Regions from separate parts of the Streptomyces sp. NBC_01525 genome, predicted to be linked through region 3. Evidence: riboswitches for the same ligand, from Rfam matches in the RefSeq annotation. Region 3 holds a riboswitch; each other region holds the start of a gene.
What was found. Region 3 has a riboswitch for thiamine pyrophosphate ahead of thiO (glycine oxidase ThiO). Riboswitches for the same ligand answer to the same signal wherever they lie in the genome.

Region 1: it holds a riboswitch for thiamine pyrophosphate, as region 3 does, so the genes downstream of both, thiC (phosphomethylpyrimidine synthase ThiC) here and thiO (glycine oxidase ThiO) in region 3, are expected to answer to the same signal.
Region 2: it holds a riboswitch for thiamine pyrophosphate, as region 3 does, so the genes downstream of both, OG422_RS23075 (thiamine ABC transporter substrate binding subunit) here and thiO (glycine oxidase ThiO) in region 3, are expected to answer to the same signal.

Annotation. Positions count from the first base shown of each region.
Region 1 covers NZ_CP109397.1:3,488,901-3,492,169, reverse strand. Annotated here, with positions in the region: gene thiC (phosphomethylpyrimidine synthase ThiC) at 1-1,612, opposite strand, end outside; TPP riboswitch at 1,607-1,762, opposite strand; gene OG422_RS15625 (YibE/F family protein) at 1,832-3,238, shown strand.
Region 2 covers NZ_CP109397.1:5,127,084-5,130,352, forward strand. Annotated here, with positions in the region: gene OG422_RS23065 (hypothetical protein) at 1-477, shown strand, start outside; gene rlmN (23S rRNA (adenine(2503)-C(2))-methyltransferase RlmN) at 578-1,684, shown strand; TPP riboswitch at 1,719-1,841, shown strand; gene OG422_RS23075 (thiamine ABC transporter substrate binding subunit) at 2,009-3,034, shown strand; gene OG422_RS23080 (ABC transporter permease) at 3,055-3,269, shown strand, end outside.
Region 3 covers NZ_CP109397.1:1,688,622-1,691,890, reverse strand. Annotated here, with positions in the region: gene thiS (sulfur carrier protein ThiS) at 1-17, opposite strand, end outside; gene thiO (glycine oxidase ThiO) at 14-1,246, opposite strand; TPP riboswitch at 1,244-1,355, opposite strand; gene OG422_RS07555 (NAD(P)/FAD-dependent oxidoreductase) at 1,502-2,743, shown strand; gene OG422_RS07550 (helix-turn-helix domain-containing protein) at 2,878-3,243, shown strand.

The sequences.
Region 1 (3,269 bases), 1.8 Mb from region 3:
TCTTCGCCGGTTCCGCGGGCAGCGTCGCATCGTGGAACTCCCGCGCGGTGTCGGGGTCGAGGGCCAGATGGAACTGGTCCTCCCAGCGGAACTCGAAGCGGGCGTCCGACAGCGCGTCGTCCCACTCCTGGGCGCCGGGGTGTCCCTTGGCGAGGTCCGCCGCATGGGCCGCGATCTTGTACGTGATGACGCCGGTCTTCACATCGTCGCGGTCCGGCAGGCCCAGATGCTCCTTGGGCGTGACGTAGCAGAGCATCGCCGTACCCCACCAGGCGATCATCGCGGCGCCGATACCCGACGTGATGTGGTCGTAGGCGGGCGCGATGTCCGTGGTCAGCGGGCCGAGCGTGTAGAACGGCGCCTCCTCGCAGATCTCCTGCTGAAGGTCGACGTTCTCCTTGATCTTGTGCATCGGGACATGGCCCGGGCCCTCGATCATCGTCTGCACTCCGTGCGCCTTGGCGACCTTGTTCAGCTCGCCGAGCGTCCGCAGCTCCGCGAACTGCGCCTCGTCGTTGGCGTCCGCGATCGACCCCGGACGCAGCCCGTCACCGAGCGAGAACGTCACGTCGTACGACGCCAGAATGTCGCACAGCTCCTCGAAATGCGTGTAGAGGAACGACTCCTGATGGTGCGCCAGACACCAGGCGGCCATGATCGAGCCGCCACGGGAGACGATGCCGGTCTTGCGGCGGGCGGTCAGCGGCACGTACCGCAGCAGCACACCGGCGTGGACCGTCATGTAGTCGACGCCCTGTTCCGCCTGCTCGATGACGGTGTCCTTGTAGATCTCCCAATTCAGCTCCTCGGCCTTGCCGTCGACCTTCTCCAGCGCCTGGTAGAGGGGGACGGTGCCGATCGGCACGGGGGAGTTGCGCAGCACCCATTCGCGGGTGGTGTGGATGTTGCGGCCGGTGGAGAGGTCCATGACCGTGTCGGCGCCCCAGCGTGTCGCCCAGGTCATCTTCTCCACCTCCTCCTCGATGGACGAGGTGACCGCGGAATTGCCGATGTTGGCGTTGACCTTCACCAGGAAGTTCTTGCCGATGATCATCGGCTCGATCTCCGGGTGGTTGACGTTCGCCGGGAGCACCGCGCGGCCCACCGCGATCTCGTCACGGACGAACTCGGGCGTCACGCCCTCGCGGACCGCGACGTACTCCATCTCCGTGGTGATCTCGCCGCGCCGCGCATAGGCGAGTTGGCTGACCGCCGAGCCGCCCCGCCCGCGCCGGGGCCGGCGGGGCCGCCCGGGGAAGACCGCGTCGAGATTGCGCAGGCCACCGCGGGGTGAGGTGTGTTTGAGACCGTCGTCCTCGGGTCGCGGCGGGCGGCCCGCGTACTCCTCGGTGTCGCCCCGCGCGGTGATCCAGTTCTCCCGCAGCGGTGCCAGACCGCGGCGGACATCGGTGTCGATCTGGGGATCGGTGTACGGACCTGACGTGTCGTACAGCGTCACGTCCTTACCGTTGGTGAGGTGCACTCGCCGGACCGGTACCCGCAGGTCGGGGCGTGATCCGGCGACGTAGTCCTTGTGCTGGCCGAACTCCTTGACGGAGCCGTCCCGCTCGGACTCGCCGTTTTCGGGCGTGCGTGCATCCTGCAGAGCCATGAAGACCCAACTCCCTACGCCGGCATTACCCGGTAACAGGTTCGGCGGTCGACGCAGCGGCTTCCGTCCGCGACGTTTCACGTGAAACGTCGTCGGGACGAAGGTCAGCGCCCTCTCAGCCCGGTGCTCCGAGCTCCCGCGATTGCAAAGGTGGCACCACGGTAGCGGCCGGTACGGCGAGGTGGCCAGGGGGCCCGGGCTTCTTGCGATGATCGGGCGGTGACCGGCATCGACACGTCCTCGCCCTCTTCCGTCCCGCCCCAGGCCCACGGCCATGGGCACGGGCACGGGCACGGCCATACGCACGGGCACGGGCACGGCCCGGCGGCGCCCGTCTCCCGGCATCTGCGGAAGATCATCGCCGCGGTGCTGATCCCGTTCGCCGTCGCCGTCGCGGTCGGCCTGGTGGTGCTGTGGCCGGGCGGCGCACCCGGCCACAAACCGTCCGGCGTCGGCTTCGACCAGCCCCAGGAGTCGGCCCGCGTGACCAAGGTCGCCGAGGTCGACTGCGCCAAGGTCCACGCCCAGGAGCAGCCGGTCCCGGGCGAGCAGCCGAACGGGCGCCCGGCGAAGGCCAAGGGGCCCTGCGAGGTGGCGACGGTGGAGGTGACGACGGGCGAGAACGCCGGGCGGACCTTCGAGACGGTGGTCACCCCGGACGCGCTGCGCCACTACACCACCGGGCAGGAGGTCCGGGTCGCGTACTCCCCCAAGGCGCCGAAGGAGTTGCAGTACTCGATCAGCGATGTCGACCGGACCGTACCGATGTGGGTGCTGGCCGCGCTCTTCGCGTGCGCCGTCGTCGTGGTGGGAAGGCTGCGCGGGGTGCTGGCCCTGGTCGCTCTGGTGGCGAGCTTCGGGGTGCTGACGCTGTTCATCCTCCCGGCGATCCTGCAGGGCTCGAATCCACTGGTCGTCGCGGTGGTCGGCGGCAGCGCGATCATGCTGATCGCGCTGTACATGTGCCACGGTCTGACGGCCAGGACCTCGGTCGCGGTCCTCGGCACCCTCGCCTCGCTGCTGCTCATCGGGCTGCTCGGCTCGGTGTTCATCGGCTGGGCGCTGCTGACCGGCAACACCGACGACTTCACGGGGCTGGTGCACGGGCTCTTCCCGGACATCGAGATCCGGGGCCTGCTGCTGGCGGGCATCATCATCGGTTCGCTGGGGGTGCTCGACGATGTGACGGTCACCCAGACCGCGGCCGTGTGGGAGCTGAAGGAGGCCGATCCGTCGGCGTCCTGGCGCACGCTGTACCGCGCGGCGATGCGGATCGGCCGGGACCACATCGCCTCGGTGGTGAACACCCTCGTCCTGGCCTACGCGGGCGCGGCGCTGCCGCTCATGCTGCTCTTCTCGATCGCGCAGAGCGGGGTGGGCGCGGTCGCGGGGAGCGAGGTGGTGGCCGAGGAGCTCGTGCGGACGCTGGTCGGCAGCATCGGGCTGGTCGCGTCGGTGCCGCTGACGACGCTGCTGGCCGCGCTGGTCGTCTCGGCCGACCGCGTACGGCCGGGCACTGCCGGGAACGGGGCGGCCGGCCGGGACGCCGGTGCTCCACCGGCCGGGGGCCGGGCGGCCGCGCGGCGCGGCGGACGCGGGACGCGCGGGCGGCGCCGCAAGGTGTGAGGGCCGCCGGGGGCGGAGTCGGGTACCGGCG
Region 2 (3,269 bases), 3.4 Mb from region 3:
CCGTCGGACGGGGCTGCCACGTCGGCGTCCGCTGCGGTCACCGGCGTACCGGGGGCTCCCCGGCCGTCCGGGTCCGCGTCGCGGGCCGAAGATCTCCCGGTCGATCCGGAGCCGACCTTCGACTGCACCGCGCCGAAGGTGCCGGCGGGGCACCGCATGGTGCGTGTCACGGGCGCCCCGTCCGGTGGTGCCGTGCCCGTCCGCGTGGCGCAGTTCGTCTGCGGGCCGAGCGGCGGCGCATACGACGGGACGGGCAAGGCCGGGAGCTATCCGCTCGCGGACGGGGCCACCGGTGAACTCAGCACGGGCGCGACCGGGCACCGCACCGTCACGGCGAGTGAGCTGACCGGGCACCTCGCCGCCTGCCTGCGCCACGCACCGGTCAAGGCCCCGTACTCCTGCTCAGGGGACATCTACGAGATCACCCTCGGCCCCGCAGGCGCCGTCACCCACCTCCGCGAGGTCTGGCACTCCTGACTGCGGGCAGGCCGCGCCCCGTGCCCGGGCTCGCGGGGTGACCGCCCCCACCCTCGGGACGGCCCGGCCCGCCTCAGGGGTCTGCGACACTGGATGCACCATGCCGAAGCCCGGAGAACTCACCTTTGTCGCGCCGCGTGGGGCCAAGAAGCCCCCGCGGCACCTCGCTGATCTCAGCCCCGTGGAGCGCCGTGAAGCGGTGGCCGCGATCGGGGAGAAGCCGTTTCGTGCCAAGCAGCTGTCGCAGCACTACTTCGCGCGGTACGCGCACGACCCGGAGCAGTGGACGGACATCCCCGCCGCCGCGCGGGAGAAGCTGGCGACGGAGCTGCTGCCCGAGCTGATGAGCGTGGTGCGGCACGTCTCGTGCGATGACGACACCACCCGCAAGACCCTCTGGAAGCTGCACGACGGCACCCTCGTCGAGTCGGTGCTGATGCGGTATCCCGACCGCGTCACCATGTGCATTTCCTCGCAGGCCGGTTGCGGTATGAACTGCCCGTTCTGCGCCACGGGGCAGGCCGGTCTGGACCGTAACCTCTCGACGGCGGAGATCGTCCACCAGATCGTCGACGGCATGCGGGCGTTGCGCGACGGCGAGGTGCCCGGCGGCCCCGCGCGGCTGTCCAACATCGTGTTCATGGGCATGGGGGAGCCGCTCGCCAACTACAAGCGGGTCGTCGGTGCCATCCGGCGGCTCACCGACCCCGAGCCGGACGGCCTGGGGCTGTCTCAGCGCGGTATCACCGTGTCGACGGTCGGGCTGGTCCCGGCGATGCTGCGGTTCGCCGACGAGGGCTTCAAATGCCGCCTCGCCGTCTCGCTCCATGCGCCCGACGACGAGCTGCGCGACACGCTGGTGCCGGTCAACACCCGCTGGAAGGTCCGTGAGGTCCTCGACGCGGCCTGGGAGTACGCCGAGAAGTCCGGTCGCCGGATCTCCATCGAGTACGCCCTCATCCGTGACATCAACGACCAGGCATGGCGCGGTGACCTGCTCGGACGGCTGCTCAAGGGGCGGCGCGTCCATGTGAACCTCATCCCGCTGAACCCGACGCCCGGGTCGAAGTGGACCGCCTCGCGGCCCGAGGACGAGCGGGCGTTCGTCCGGGCCATCGAGGCACACGGCGTGCCGGTGACGGTGCGCGACACCCGCGGCCAGGAGATCGACGGGGCCTGCGGCCAGCTCGCCGCCTCGGAGCGCTGACCGGCGCGCTGGTACCGTGTGATCGAACAAACGCACATTCCGACAGGGGAGCGCCACAGCGCTGAGAGTGCGGAGAGACCGTAGGCATACGGGGGATCCGCAGACCCTTGAACCTCGCCCGGGTCATTCCGGGTAGGAAGTTCGGTCATCACTCATGCTGTTGCGCCCCGTGCGGCGCCGCACGGCGCGCGTCACCGACGCGCCCCGTGCGGCGCCGCACGGGGCCGCGTCTCTTCCTGGCCAGCCAGGAGGACATCAGTGGGTCACACCAGCCGTACCACCACCCGCAGAGCCGCCGCGGCCGTCGCGGTCGCCGCCGTCACCATGGGCGGACTCGCCGCCTGCGACAGCTCCGGCGGTGACGCGGCGGACGCCAAGACCGTCACGCTCGTCAGCCACGACTCGTTCAACGCCTCGAAATCGGTGCTCGCCGACTTCGAGAAGCAGAGCGGCTACAAGGTCCGGATCCTCAAGGGCGGCGACGCAGGAAAAGCCGTCAACCAGGCGATCCTGTCCAAGGACAACCCGCAGGGCGACGTCTTCTTCGGCATCGACAACACCCTGCTCTCCCGCGGCCTGAAGGCCGGGGTCTTCGCCCCGTACCAGGCCAAGGGCCTCGACACGGTGCCGGACGCGCTCCAGCTCGACAAGGCCGGGCACCACGTCACCCCGCTCGACTACGGCGACACCTGCGTCAACTACGACCGCGCCTACTTCGCCGCGCACCACCTCGCGCCGCCGAAGACCTTCGACGACCTGATCAAGCCGCAGTACAAGAACCTGCTGGTCACCGAGAACTCCGCGACGTCCTCCCCGGGGCTAGCCTTCCAGCTCGGCACCGTCGCCGCGTACGGCCAGGACGGCTGGCAGGGCTACTGGAAGAAGCTCAAGGCCAACGGTGTCGAGGTCGTCGACGGCTGGGAGCAGGCGTACAACGAACGGTTCTCCGGCTCCGCCGCCGGTAAGGGCAAGGGCGACAAGCCGCTGGTCGTCTCGTACGCCTCCAGCCCGCCCGTCGAGGTGCTCGGCAAGAAGCCGGAGCCCAAGCAGGCCCCTACCGGCGTGGCCACCGGCACCTGCTTCCGCCAGATCGAGTTCGGCGGCCTGCTCACGGGCGCGAAGAACGAGAAGGGCGGCAAGGCGCTGCTGGACTTCCTGCTGAGCCGGAAGTTCCAGGAGGACATGCCGCTCCAGATGTTCGTCAACCCGGTACGCAAGGACGCTGCCGTGCCCGCGCTGTTCACCAAGTACGGCGCGACGATCGGCAAACCGGCGACGGTCGCGCCGGAGACGATCACCGCGCACCGCGAGCAGTGGATCAAGCAGTGGTCCTCGCTCGTCCTGAAGTAACCGCACGGGGCCGCCGCCCCATGCGCGCCACGGCGGCGCGCATGGGGCTGCTGGCCCTGCCGCTCGTCTTCTTCGCGCTGTTCTTCGCCTATCCCGTCGCGGCGATCGTGGGCCGCGGACTCACCGACGGCGGCCACTGGCAGTTCGGCCGGCTCACCGCTGTCCTCGGCGACCCGGACATCCTGCACGTCCTGGGGTTCACGCTCTGGCAGGCCGCCGCCTCCACCGGCCTGAC
Region 3 (3,269 bases):
GGGGTGGGCGTGGTCATGCCTGCTGCTCCTGGAGGACGCGTCCCGGGGCGGCCGGTGCACCGGCGCCCGGGGCGAAACGGTCGGGGGAGAAGGGGCGGGCCTCCTCGGGCAGCCGCCCCGTGGTGAGCGCCTCGGCCAGCGCGTCACCGGTGATCGGCGTCAGCAGCACGCCGTTGCGGAAGTGCCCGGTGGCCAGCAGCAGACCGGGCAGCGCCGTCGGGCCGAGCAGCGGCGCGTTGTCCGGCGAGGCGGGCCGCAGCCCCGCGCAGGTCTCCACCAGCGGCAGCTCCGTCAGGCCCGGCACCAGCTCGTGCGCGTCCCGCAGCAGCTCGTAGACGCCGCCCGCGGTGACGGTGGTGTCCCAGCCCAGCTCCTCCGTGGTGGCGCCGACGACCAGCTCGCCGTTCTCCCGCGGCACCAGATAGAGCGGCCCCCCGCGCACCACGGCCCGTACGGTGCGGGACAGGAACGGGGGGCTCCCCTGGGGCATGCGCGGCAGCCGCAGCCGCAGCACCTGGCCCTTCACCGGGCGCACCGGCGGGCGCACCTCGTCCGGTACGCCCGCCAGCCGTCCGCTGAGGCTGCCCGCGGCCAGGACGGTGCTGCCCGCCGACACCCGGGTGCCGTCGGCCAGCTCGGCGCCGGTGGCGCGCCCCGCGGTGACCGTCAGCCGGGCGGCACGGGCCCGATGGAAGACCACCCCGGCCCGCTCGCAGGCCACCAGCAGCGCCGCGGTCAGCCGCCGCGGATCGGTCTGGTGGTCGCCGTCGACCCGCAGGCCCCCGCGCACGCCGGGCGCGAGCATCGGCTCCAGCCGTCGGCATTCGCGCCCCGACAGCCATACCGATTCCAACCCGCACCGCAGCTGGAGGGCGTGGAGTTCGCGCAGGTGGGCGCGGTCGTCGGCGTCCAGCGCCACGGCCAGCGTGCCGCAGGCGCGGTAGCCGACCTCCAGGCCGCTCGCCTCCTCCAGCTCCGCCACGAAACGCGGGTAGCGGCGGGCCGATGCGAGGTTGAGGCCGAGCAGCGTCTCCTCGCCGTAGTGCAGTTCGGTGACGGCGGCGAGCATCCCGGCCGCGACCCGGCCCGCGCCGCCGCCCGGCTCCGGATCGGCGAGCGCGGTGCGCAGCCCGCGCCGCGCGGCCCGCCAGGCGGTGACCAGCCCCATGAGGCCGCCGCCGATCACCAGCACATCGGGGTGCGGCGACGGATCCGTCGGGCTCGGTGGTGTGGCAGATGGAGGCATGGGCGTCCAGCCCCTCCCTTCGCCGGCATGACCCGGATCAGGTTCGTACGGTCGGAGGCCGGTCAGCCTCCCTCTCAGCCCGGTACGCCGGGCTCCCGCGAGTGCGTGTCCGCCTCACCCTAGTACCCTCCCCCGAAGGCCCGTAAGGGAGCGCCCCCGGAGCGGCCGGGCCGCGGCGACCGGTCGTGACGCTGTGTCAGAGATCTCCTTGCGCGGTGCTGCGGACGGCCTCGCGCGCCGTCCTAGAGTGACCGGGTGAGCGAGCAGAGGAAGTCCTCCCAGGCCCCTGACCACACGCCGCGCGTGGTGATCGCCGGTGCGGGTATGGCGGGCGTGCAGACCGCCGTCGCGCTGCGCGAGAACGGCTGGCGCGGCGCGATCACCCTCTTCGGCGACGAACCGCACCCGCCCTACGACCGGCCGCCGCTGTCCAAGGCGGTCCTGCTGGGCAAGGCCGACGGCGCCGCCTTCGACGTCGACTTCCGCTCCCTCGGCATCGAGCTGGAACTGAGCCACCCGGTGACCGGCATCCGCCCCGGGGAGCACCTGCTGGACACCGTGCGCGGCCCCGTCCGCTACGACCACGCCGTCCTCGCCACCGGGGCGGCACCCCTCCGGCTGCCCGGCACCGAGGGGCACCCCGGTGTGTACCTGCTGCGCACCCTGGACGACGCACAGCGGCTGCGGCCCGTCCTGGCCGGGCGCAGCGACATCGTCGTGGTCGGGGCGGGCTGGATCGGCGCCGAGTTCGCCACCGCCGCGCGGGAGGCGGGCTGCACCGTCACCGTCGTCGAGGCCGCCGACCGCCCGCTGGCCGGGGCGCTGCCCGCCGAGGTCGCCGCCCATATGACGCCCTGGTACGCCGCGGCCGGTGCCGAGCTGCGCACCGGGGCGCGCGTCGCCGCCGTCGAGGAGCGCGGCGTCGTGCTGGACGACGGCACCGCGCTGCCCGCCGACGCCGTCCTCGTCGGTATCGGCGCCCGCCCCGCCACGGGCTGGCTGGCGGGCTCCGGTATCGCGCTGTCGCCCGAGGACGGCTCGGTCCTCGCCGACGACCGGCTGCGCACCTCCGCCCCGGACGTCCATGCCGTCGGCGACTGCGCCTCCTTCCCCTCCGCCCGTTACGGCCGCCGACTCCTGATCCACCACTGGGACAACGCCCTCCAGGGCCCCCGTACCGTCGCGCAGAACATCACCGGCGACCCCGCGGAGGGCACCGTCTACGACCCGGTGCCCTACTTCTGGTCGGAGCAGTTCGGCCGCTTCGTGCAGTACGCGGGCGACCACGGCGGCGCCGACGAGCCGGTCTGGCGCGGTGACCCGGACGGCGCCGCCTGGTCGGTCATCTGGCTGCGCGACGGCGTCCTGGTGGCGCTGCTGGCGGTCGGCAGGCCCCGCGACCTGGCCCAGGGCCGCCGCCTCATCGAGCGGGGCGCCGTCCTGGACCGGGTGCGGGCGGCCGACGCGTCCGTCCCGCTCAAGTCCGCGGTGCGCTGAGCCGCGCGGGGCGTACGGGGACGGGCCCGGCGCCCCTCGTGGGAACCGCGCGCCGGGGCTCCGGCGCCCCCGCGCGGCCCTCTCATGGCGATGCCCGGCTACCGACTGTCAGTGCGAGGTGGCACGCTTGTCCTGTGACCGAGATTGACGCAAACATCGATGGACTCGTCCCCGCCTGGCTCACCCTCCCCGACATCGCCGAAGAGTTCGGCGTCGAGGTGACGCGCGTACGGCAGCTGGTCAAGGAGGGCCAGCTGATCGCGGTGCGCCGCGGCGAGAACAGGGCACTGCACGTGCCGGCCGATTTCATCCAGGACGGCAAGGTCGTCAAGGGCCTCGTCGGCACCCTGACGCTCCTGCGTGACGACGGCTTCGCCGACGACGAGATGCTGGAGTGGCTCTTCACTGTGGACGACACCCTGCCCGGCACCCCCGCGCAGGCCCTGCGGGAGAACCGCGGCACGGAGGTGAAGCGCCGGGCGCAGGCGCTCGCCATGTGACGCCCCGGGGCGGGCCGCGCCCCGGC